2 regions of the Simplicispira sedimenti genome follow, and region 1 is predicted to be linked to the other one. Evidence: predicted binding sites of a transcription regulator. Region 1 holds the regulator's gene; the other holds the start of a gene.
What was found. Region 1 encodes sigma-54, which starts transcription at its own class of promoters, with help from an activator protein. Its sites were predicted from a motif close to TGGCANGNAANCTGCTTT; they were not measured.
Positions count from the first base shown of each region.

Region 2: the regulator sigma-54 is predicted to act here: its motif matches at 2,338-2,355, upstream of MJ602_RS14000 (circularly permuted type 2 ATP-grasp protein).

Region 1 covers NZ_JAKVIJ010000006.1:213,621-218,887, reverse strand. Annotated here, with positions in the region: gene argS (arginine--tRNA ligase) at 1-93, shown strand, start outside; gene MJ602_RS08970 (SPOR domain-containing protein) at 108-740, shown strand; gene MJ602_RS08965 (thiol:disulfide interchange protein DsbA/DsbL) at 795-1,442, shown strand; gene lptA (lipopolysaccharide transport periplasmic protein LptA) at 1,664-2,287, shown strand; gene lptB (LPS export ABC transporter ATP-binding protein) at 2,299-3,066, shown strand; gene MJ602_RS08950 (RNA polymerase factor sigma-54) at 3,066-4,631, shown strand; gene MJ602_RS08945 (HupE/UreJ family protein) at 4,723-5,267, shown strand, end outside.
Region 2 covers NZ_JAKVIJ010000013.1:40,741-46,007, forward strand. Annotated here, with positions in the region: gene MJ602_RS13995 (DNA internalization-related competence protein ComEC/Rec2) at 1-2,005, shown strand, start outside; gene MJ602_RS14000 (circularly permuted type 2 ATP-grasp protein) at 2,382-3,848, shown strand; gene MJ602_RS14005 (alpha-E domain-containing protein) at 3,842-4,801, shown strand; gene sigJ (RNA polymerase sigma factor SigJ) at 4,767-5,267, opposite strand, start outside.

The sequences.
Region 1 (5,267 bases):
AAGCGCGCGCGCCTGGCGCTCATCGCAGCCACCGCGCAGGTATTGCACAATGGACTGGCGGTGCTGGGCGTATCGGCCCCCCGCAGAATGTGAGTGGTAACTGACTTATGAAATCCCAACACCGGGGCGGAACCATTGTCGGCTTCATCGTCGGCCTGATCGTGGGCCTGGGCGCTGCCCTGGCGGTGGCCGTGTACGTGACCAAGGTGCCCGTGCCCTTCATGAACAAGGGCGCGGTGCGCAACGGCGACAACGACGAGGCCGAGGCGCGCAAGAACCGCGACTGGAACGTCAACGCCCCCCTGGCCGGCAAGACGCCTGCCAAGGTGACCGCGCCGCCCGCTTCGGCTGCGGCCTCCGGTGCCGTGGGGGCGGCGCCCGATGCGCGGCAGGCTGCCGCTTCTGCCGCCAAGCCCGCCGCCAGCAAGGCCGAGGGCAAGCCCGGTGCCGATCCGCTGGGGGATCTGGCCAGCGCCCGCGCGGCTGCCGCCGGGCAGGTGGACCCCTTTGATTACTACGTGCAGGCAGGTGCTTTCCGCAACCAGCAGGACGCCGATGCACAGCGCGCCAAGCTGGCCATGCTGGGCTGGGAGGCGCGTGTGAGTGAACGCGAGCAGAATGGCCGCAATGTGTACCGCGTGCGCATCGGGCCGTTTGCCAAGCGCGACGATGCCGATCAGCTCAAGGAAAAACTGGCGGGCGCGGGGGTCGAGTCGGCCCTGGTGCGGGTGCAGCGCTGAACTTTTGCCTGCCCCCTTGCTCCCACCCCCACCTGTCATTGGAGAACCATGGATATGAAACGACGCAGCTTCACCCTTTCTGCCGCATCGGCACTGGCCGCTTCCAGCCTGGCCTTGCCCGTGTGGGCCCAGGCCCAGCCGAAGGAAGGCAAGGACTACACCCGCCTGGGCAAGCCCGTGGCCACCGACGCGCCCGCAGGCAAGGTCGAGGTGATCGAGTTCTTCTGGTACAACTGCGGCCACTGCAACACCTTTGAGCCGGTGTTCGAGTCCTGGGCCAAGGGTGCCGAGGCCAAGGGCGTGGTCGCGCGCCGTGTGCCCGTGGCATTCAATGCCAGCTTTGTACCGCAGCAAAAGCTCTTCTATGCGCTGCAGGGCATGGGCAAGGTGGCAGAGATCCATCCGCGCGTGTTCCGTGCCATTCACGTCGAGAAAATCAATCTCTCCAAGGAAGATGCCATCATGGCCTGGATGGCCAAGCAGCCCGGCATCGACATGGCCAAGTTCAAGGAAATGTACGCTTCCTTCAACGTCGCCAGCCAGGCACAGCGGGCCGCGCAATTGCAGGAGGCCTACGGGGTCGAAGGCACGCCGTCCATGGGCGTGGCGGGTCGGTTCTATACCGACGGCACCATGGCAGGCAGCCTGAATGCGGTGCTGCAGGTGGTGGACCACCTGGTCGCCGTGTCCCGCAAGGGCTGACGCGCTACCCCCCCCGGTTTCCAGCGCCGGATTCCGTGGGTTCTGCGTCCCGGCCCCACGGGCCGGGGCTACAATGCTTGCAAGATTCGTGCCCTGCACAATATTTGCATGCCCCTGCGCGGCATGTCTGACAGGAAAGCCGCATGGACATTCGTTTTTTGACCCGCCCCGGCCGTACGACCACGGTACGGGCCCGGCGTGCATGGGCCGCAGCCCTGCTGATGGCTGCCGCCCTGGGCGGCTCCGTGCCTGCCCTGGCCGAAAAGGCCGATCGCAACAAGCCCATGAACATCGAGGCCGATGCGCTGCGCCACGACGACCTCAAGCAAACCAGCGTGTTCACCGGCCGGGTGGTCATGACCAAGGGTAGCATCGTGCTGCGTGGTGCGCGCCTGGAAGTGCGCCAGGACGCCCAGGGCTTCCAGTTCGGTACCGTCAGCGCCGAGCCCGGGCAGCGCGCCTTTTTCCGCCAGCGGCGTGACGTGGCGCCGGGCGCTCCCGAGGAGTACATCGAGGGCGAGGGCGAAGTCATCGAATACGACGGCCGCAACGACGCAGTGCGTTTCGTGCGCCGCGCCGAACTGCGTCGCCTGCGCGGCACGGCGGTCAGCGATGAGATCACGGGCGCCGTCATCGTCTATAACAACCTGACCGACGTGTTCACCGTCGATGGCCAGAAGGCCGCGCCCAACGCGGCAGGCGACGGCCCGGCACCGGGCGGGCGTGTGCGTGCCGTGCTCTCGCCCAAGGAGCCACCTGCCGGGGCCGCGTCGGCCCCGGTGCAGGAACCTGCCAGCGCCAGCCCGGCCCTGCGGCCCAGCAGCACGCTGGGCGGCACGCGGTGAACGGGGGCGGCATGGAGCACAACGAACCCGCAGCGGCGAACAGCCGGCTGGAAGTGCTGCACCTGGCCAAGGCCTATGGCAGCCGCAAGGTGGTCAAGGATGTCTCGCTCACCGTGCAAAAGGGCGAGGTCGTCGGTCTGCTCGGCCCCAACGGTGCGGGCAAGACCACCTCGTTCTACATGATCGTCGGCCTGGTGCGCAGCGACGCCGGCGACATCCGCATCGACGGCCAGTCGGTTGCACACATGCCCATCCACCGGCGCTCGCGCCTGGGGCTGTCGTACCTGCCGCAGGAGGCGTCGATCTTTCGCAAGCTCAGCGTGCAAGAGAACGTGCGCGCCGTTCTGGAGCTCCAGCGCGACGCCCAGGGCCAACCACTCAGCAATGCGGTGATCGAGGAACGCCTCACGGCGCTGCTGCAGGAGCTGCGCGTGGACCACCTGCGCGAATCGCCCGCCATGGCCCTGTCGGGCGGAGAGCGGCGCCGCGTGGAGATCGCACGCGCCCTGGCCACGCAGCCGCGTTTCATTCTGTTGGACGAGCCCTTTGCCGGCATCGACCCGATCGCGGTGATCGAGATCCAGCGCATCATCGGCTTTCTCAAGGAGCGCGGCATCGGTGTGCTCATCACCGACCACAACGTGCGCGAGACGCTGGGCATTTGTGACCACGCCTTCATCATCAGCGACGGGCATGTGCTGGCCCAGGGCACACCGTCCGAGATCGTGGACAACGCCGAGGTGCGCCGCGTGTACCTTGGCGAACACTTCAGGATGTGATGAAGCCAGGGCTCTCGCTCCGCGTATCGCAGCACCTGGCGCTGACGCCGCAATTGCAGCAGTCCATCCGGCTGCTGCAACTGTCCACCCAGGAGCTGTCGCAAGAGATCGAGCAGATGCTCGACGAGAACCCATTCCTGGAACGTTCCAGCGACGAGGCCGAGCGCGAGGCCTTTGGCCTGAGTCAGGCCGACATGCCTGCGCAACGGGACGATGCCACCGCCGATGCTGCTATTATTTCAGGAGCTGCTGGCGCAGATACAGCAAGCGCAGAGGGCCAAAATGATGCCGAAACTTCCGTCCTGGGTGAAGAACCCGGCTGGGAGGGCGACGGCACCACCGAGATCGCTCCCGACGACAGCGAATGGGGCGGTGACGCCCCAGCGCGCCAGCAAGGCGCTGCTGCCGATGAGGACACCGACGCCACGGAATGGGTGCACACCCAGGAATCCCTCACCGAGCATCTGCACCGCCAGGCCCTGGCGCTGCGCCTGTCCGACGTGGACAGGGCGGCGCTGCGCTTTCTCATCGAATCGCTGACCGAAGACGGCTACCTTGAAGACCCGATCGAGACCCTGGCCCAGGGGCTGGCGGGCACGGACGACCCGGAGCAACTGGATGAACTGGTGCACCACTTCACGGTGGCGCTGCGTCTGTTGCAAAGCCTGGAGCCCACCGGCGTGGGCGCGCGCAACCTGGCCGAATGCCTGGGCCTGCAACTGCGCGCGCTGTTGCAGGAGGGCGCGGCCGACGCCGAGACCGTGCAGGCGGCCCTGTGCATCTGCGGCCAGTCGCTGGACCTGCTGGCGCGGCGCGACGTGCGCCGCCTGGTGCAGCTGTGCGGCTGCAGCGAGGAACGCACCCGTGCCGCGATGGCGCTGATCACCCGGCTGGAGCCGCGCCCAGGCCGGCGCTTTGCCGATGTGGAGCGCAACGCCGTGGTGCCCGACGTGCTTGTCACGCGCAGCGGTCGCAGTGGGCAGAACTTTGTGGTGCAGCTCAACCCCGAGGTCATGCCCAAGCTGCGCGTGCACGACGTGTACGCGGGCGCCTTGCGCGGCCACCGCGGGGGCGAAGGCCACCAGGCGCTGCAACAGCGCTTGCAGGAGGCGCGCTGGTTCATCAAGAACATCCAGCAGCGCTTTGACACCATCCTGCGCGTTTCGCGCGCCATCGTCGAGCGGCAGAAGAACTTCTTCGTGCATGGCGAGCTGGCCATGCGCCCGCTGGTACTGCGCGACATTGCCGATGAGCTGGGCCTGCACGAATCGACCATCTCGCGCGTGACCACGGCCAAGTACATGGCCACGCCGCAGGGCACGTTCGAACTGAAATATTTCTTCGGCTCGGGCCTGGGCACCGACACGGGCGGCAACGCCTCCAGCACGGCGGTGCGCGCACTCATCAAGCAGTTCATCGCCGCCGAAAGCCCCGCCAAGCCCCTGTCCGACAGCCAACTGGCCGACATGCTCAAGGAGCAGGGCATCGAGTGCGCGCGCCGCACCGTCGCCAAATACCGCGAGGCGCTGCGCATTCCGGTCGCCACGCTGCGCAAGGCGTTGTAATCTTCGGCTCTGTGCCCCGCCGGCCGGCGCGGGCGCTGAAACAACGCCGGGGTGTTTCCCGCCCCCCGATGGCCTCGGCCAGGAGATGGACATGCGACGCGACTGCCTTGGTGCCATGGTTTTGCCGATGTGGGGGCTCTGCATGGTCGCGGGGTCCGCCCACGCCCATGGGGGCCCGGGGCCTGCCCAGGCCGCCACGTGGTTCAGCGGCCTGGTCCATCCGGTGCTGGGCGCCGACCATTTGCTGGCGATGCTGGCCGTGGGGCTGTGGTCCGCCGCGGCTCCCGCGCGGCGCCGCTGGCAGGCGCCCGCCCTCTTCGTCTCCACCATGCTGCTGGGCGCGCTGGCGGCGGGCTGGGGGGCCAGGGGGCCCGCTGGCGGGCTGGAGGCCGCCATCGCCGCGAGCGTCGCCGCGCTGGGCGTGCTGCTGCTGGGCCGCGCGGTGCTTCCCCGCGCCTGGTGCATGGGCCTGGTCGCTGCCGCCGCGCTGCTGCATGGCATGGCCCATGGGCTGGAGTGGGACCCTGCCACCCCCTGGCTGGCTTACGGCGCGGGCTTCACCCTGACGACGGCGCTGCTGCACCTCGGCGGCCTGGGGCTGGGCCTGGCGCTGCAGCGCATGCATGCAGCATGGCT
Region 2 (5,267 bases), on a different contig from region 1:
CGTGCTGCAGGAGTCGGCCGACAGCGCGCAGCCGCAGCGCCTGAGCGGCGACCTGCGTGCGGGCGAGCGCTGGGCGCTCACGGTGCGCCTCAAGCAGCCCCATGGCGCGCGCAACCCGCAGGGGTTTGACTACGAGCTGTGGTTGTGGGAGCAGGGCGTGGGCGCCACCGGCTACGTGCGCGCAGGCCCGCGCGACGAGGTGCCGCAGCGCCTGGCGCACACCTGGCGCCACCCGGTGGAACGCGTGCGCCAGGCGGTGCGTGACGCCATTTTTGACTACCTGGCCCCCGACGCCACCGATGCGCAGCAGCAGCGCCTGGCGGGTGTGGTGGCGGCCTTGGTCACCGGGGATCAGCGCGCCATCGAGCGCAGCGAGTGGGATCTGTTCCGCACCACCGGCGTGTCGCACCTGATGAGCATCTCGGGCCTGCACATCACGCTGTTTGCCTGGCTCGCCGCTGCGGCGGTGGGTGCTGCCTGGCGCCGCTCGCAGCGCCTGTGCCTGGCGTGGCCTGCACCCTCGGCGGCGCTGGTGGGCGGCTTGCTGCTGGCGGGGCTGTACGCGCTGTTCAGCGGCTGGGGTGTGCCCGCGCAGCGCACGGTGGCCATGCTGGCCACAGTGGTGCTGCTGCGCCTGTCGGGGCGGCGCTGGCCCTGGCCGCAGGTGTGGTTGCTGGCTTGCGCGGTGGTGGCGCTGGCCGACCCCTGGGCCTTGCTGCAGCCGGGGTTCTGGCTCAGCTTTGTAGCGGTTACGGCATTGTTTGCTAGCAATTTGATAGCTTTTGGCGCTTATTCCACGGGTGTTAAAGGCCATTTTGTTGCAATGCTGCGCCAGCAGGCCGTGGTGACGCTTGTGCTCACGCCGCTGGGCCTGCTGTTCTTTGGGCAGGTGTCGCTGGTAGGCATGGTGGCCAACCTGCTGGCCATACCGTGGGTCACGCTGGTGGTTACGCCGCTGGCCTTGGCCGGGGTGCTGTGGGCGCCGCTGTGGCAGGCCGCACTGTGGGCGGTGCAGGGTTTGGTGGCGGTTTTGCAGTGGCTTGCGGCGTGGCCAGCGGCATCGCTGTGGTTGCCTGTGGCGCCCTGGGGGGTGGGCGTGGCGGCGGTGCTGGGCGGCTTGTGGATGGTGCTGCGACTGCCTTGGGCGCTGCGCCTGTTGGGGCTGCCTTTGTTGCTGCCGGTGCTGCTGTGGCAGCCTGCGCGTCCGCTGGAGGGGCAGTTCGATCTGCTGGCTGCCGACGTAGGCCAGGGCAATGCGGTGCTGCTGCGCACGGCCACGCACAGCCTGCTGTACGACACCGGCCCGCGCTACAGCCTGGACAGCGATGCGGGCGACCGCGTACTGGTGCCCTTGCTGCGCGCACAGGGCGAGCGGCTGGACCTGATCATGCTCAGCCACCGCGACAGCGACCACACCGGGGGCGCCGCCGCCGTGCGGGCGCAGCAACCCCAAACGCGACTGGTGGGCTCTGTGGCCGGTGATGCCGCGCTGCAGGTCCTGGGCGAAATCAGCCCCTGCGTGGCAGGCCAGCAGTGGACCTGGGATGGCGTGCAGTTCGAGCTGCTGCACCCGCCTGCCGCCAGCCCGCCTGAAGGCACCAGACCGGCGCGCAGCAACGCCCTCAGTTGCGTGCTGCGCGTGCGCAGTGCGGGCGGCGCCGTGGCGCTGCTGGCGGGCGACATCGAGGCCGCGCAGGAACAACTGCTGGTGGCCCAGGCAGCGCCACTGCAGGCTGACGTGCTGCTGCTGCCCCACCACGGCAGCAAGACCTCGTCGAGCCCCGCCTTCCTCGATGCCGTGCAGCCGCGCACCGCGTTGGTGCAGGCCGCCTACCGCAGCCGCTTTGGGCACCCGGCCCCTGAAGTGCTGGCACGCCTGCAGGCGCGCGGCATTGCCGTGGTGGAGTCGGCGCGTTGCGGTGCGGCGCTCTGGGCGTCGCGCCAGCCCGCCGAGGTGCGCTGCGAGCGCCAAGAGCGCCCGCGCTACTGGCAGCACCGCTGGTAGTCCCCGACGCTGCCTATATAGGCGGCCCCCCGCCAGTGCTCCCGCGCAAGGGCCGCCCCGCCGCGCCGGGAACGTCCCCCCTCTCCCCCGACCCCTCCCCCGCGAGGGGGGAGGGGAGGTGTGACCCCCTCTCCCCTGGTGGGAGAGGGGGCTCCGAAGGCGATAAGGGGTGTGTTCTACATCCTCGATCGCATGCACGGGGCGTGGCCCGGCCAGGGCTCCCGCGCAAGGGCCGCCCCGCCGCGCTGGGAGCGTCCCCCCTCCCGAATCGCGCAGCGATTCGAGAGAGGGGGGAAGGCGCGAAGCGACGCAGGGGGGTGTTCTCTATCCTGTGGCCCGCAACTTGCTATCCTGCTGGCAAGGAGGGGCCAGGCCCATGTCCAAGTTCGACGAGATGTACGCCCTGCTGCCGTTCGACGGCAGTGATGTGCGTGAGCACTACAAGCGCTACGCGCACTGGCTGGCGCAGCAGCCCGCGCAGTCCATGCAGTCCCGCCGCGCCGAGGCGGAGATGATCTTCCGGCGCGTGGGCATCACCTTTGCCGTGTACGGCGACAAGGATGAGGAGGGCGTGGGCAGCGAGCGCCTCATTCCGTTTGACCTGGTGCCACGCATCATCCCTGCGGCTGAATGGGCCTGGATGGAGCGCGGCCTGGTGCAGCGCGTGACGGCGCTCAACCGCTTTTTGCACGACCTGTACCACGGTCAGGACATTCTGCGTGCAGGCATCGTGCCCGCCGAGCTGGTGCTGCACAACGCCCAGTACCGCACGCAGATGCAGGGTGCGCCCGTGCCCCACGGTGTGTACGCGCACATTGCGGGCATCGACATCGTGCGTGCCGCCAACGCCCAGGGCGAAGGCCAGTACTACGTGCTGGAAGACAACCTGCGCGTGCCCAGCGGCGTGAGCTACATGCTGGAAAACCGCAAGATGATGATGCGGCTGTTCCCCGAACTGTTCAGCCAGCACGCCGTTGCGCCCGTGGCCCATTACCCCGACCTGTTGCTGGAAACCCTGCGCGCCATGGCGCCGCCCGCTGCCGCTGCGGCGCCCACGGTGGTGGTGCTCACGCCGGGCATGTACAACAGCGCGTACTTCGAGCACGCCTTCCTCGCCCAGCAAATGGGCGTCGAATTGGTGGAAGGGCTGGACCTGGTGGAGCAGGACGATTTCATCTACATGCGCACCACGCGCGGCCTGCGGCGCGTGGACGTGATCTACCGCCGCGTGGACGACGACTTCCTCGATCCGCAGGTTTTCCGCAGCGGCTCCACCCTGGGCTGCGCCGGGCTGATGCGCGCCTACCGTGCGGGCAACGTGGCCCTGTGCAACGCCGTGGGCACGGGCGTGGCGGACGACAAATCGGTCTATCCCTACGTGCCCGAGATGATCCGCTTCTACCTGGGCGAAGAGCCCCTCCTGCACAACGTGCCCACCTGGATGTGCCGCAAGCCCGAAGACCTGCAGTACGTGCTGGCCCACCTTGGCGAACTGGTGGTCAAGGAAGTGCACGGCGCCGGGGGCTACGGCATGCTCATCGGCCCGGCCGCGACGCGCGCCGAGATCGAGGATTTCCGCCGCGCTCTGGTGGCCGACCCGGCGCGCTACATCGCGCAGCCCACGCTGAGCCTGTCGAGCTGCCCCACCTTCGTGGACAGCGGCCTGGCGCCGCGCCACATCGACCTGCGGCCCTTTGTGCTGTCAGGCACCAAGGTGCAGATGGTGGCGGGCGGCCTCACGCGCGTGGCGCTCAAGGAGGGCTCGCTCGTCGTCAACTCCTCGCAGGGCGGGGGTACCAAGGACACCTGGGTGTTGCAGGAAGAAGGGAGCACGCCATGCTGAGCCGCACCGCTGACCATCTGTTCTGGATGTCGCGTTACACAGAAAGAGCGGAGAACACCGCCCGGATGTTGAACGTGGTCCATGAGACCGCGCTGCTGCCTCAGTCGGCCGAGCGCGCCCAGGAGGGCTGGCTGGGCATGCTCTCGATCAGCGAGTTGATCCCCGCCTACACCGCGCGCCACGGCACCGTTACGCGCGACGGGGTGCTGCACTTCATGGTGCGCGACGGCTCCAACCCCTCGTCCATCCTCTCCTGCCTGCGCGCCGCCCGCGAGAATGCCCGTGCCGTGCGCGGCACGCTCACCAGCGAGGTGTGGGAGACGCAGAACCAGACCTGGCTGGAGGTCAACCGCATGCTGGCCGAGGGCGCCTTCGAGCGCGATCCGGGCCAGTTCTTCGAGTGGGTCAAGTACCGTTCGCACCTCTCGCGCGGTGTGACGCTGGGCACCATGCTGCAGGACGAGGCCTTCCACTTCCTGCGCCTGGGCACTTTCCTGGAGCGTGCCGACAATACTGCGCGTCTGCTGGACGTGAAGTTCCATGCCGTGGAGTCCGAATTCCATGGCTTGGCCCCCGCGCGCGAGCACGAGGCGGACTTCTACCACTGGAGTGCCGTGCTGCGCAGCGTCTCGGCGTTCGAGGTCTATCGCAAGGTGTACCGCGACGCCATCAGCCCCGACCGCGTGGCCGAACTGCTCATTCTGCGCAGGGACATGCCGCGCTCGCTGCACGCCAGCCTGCGCGAGGTCGTGGACAACCTGGCCCAGGTGTCCAACGACCATTCGGCAGAGACACAGCGCCGCGCCGGGCGTCTGCTGGCCGATCTGCAGTACGGCCGCATCGATGAAATCCTGGCCACGGGCCTGCACGCGTTCCTGACGCAGTTTCTGGACCGCGTCAACGACCTGGGCGCGGGCGTCAGCCGCGACTTCCTGGTGCCGGTGTGGTCGTGAGGGCGGCCAGCTTCTGCGGGTTGCGCTGGAAGTAAATGCCACGCACCCGGCCCTGGGTGTCCCATTCCAGGGCGCAGGCCTGTTCCAGCACGCCCTGGGCATTCCACAGCAAGGCGCCTGGGGCGCCGTTCACCCATGCGGGGTGCAGCGCCTGGGCACCGGCATCGCGCTGCCAGGTACGGGCAAACGCCACCAGGGCCTGTGCCACGCGATCGCGCCCGAGCAGCGGCGCCGGTATCGCACAGACCACGCCGCCGCCGTCGCTGCACAGGCGCACGTCCTGTGTCAGCAACTCTGCCAGGGCCCCCAACTCGCCGCTGGCCAGGGCCTGTGCAAAGGCTTCCAGCAGGGCCTGCATGCGGGTGTCCGCAGGTGCTGCGGCAGTGTCTTCTGCACCGTAGCCCTGCGCCTGCAATTGCTTGCGTGCACGGCTGGACAACTGGCGGCATGCAGCACTGCTGCGCCC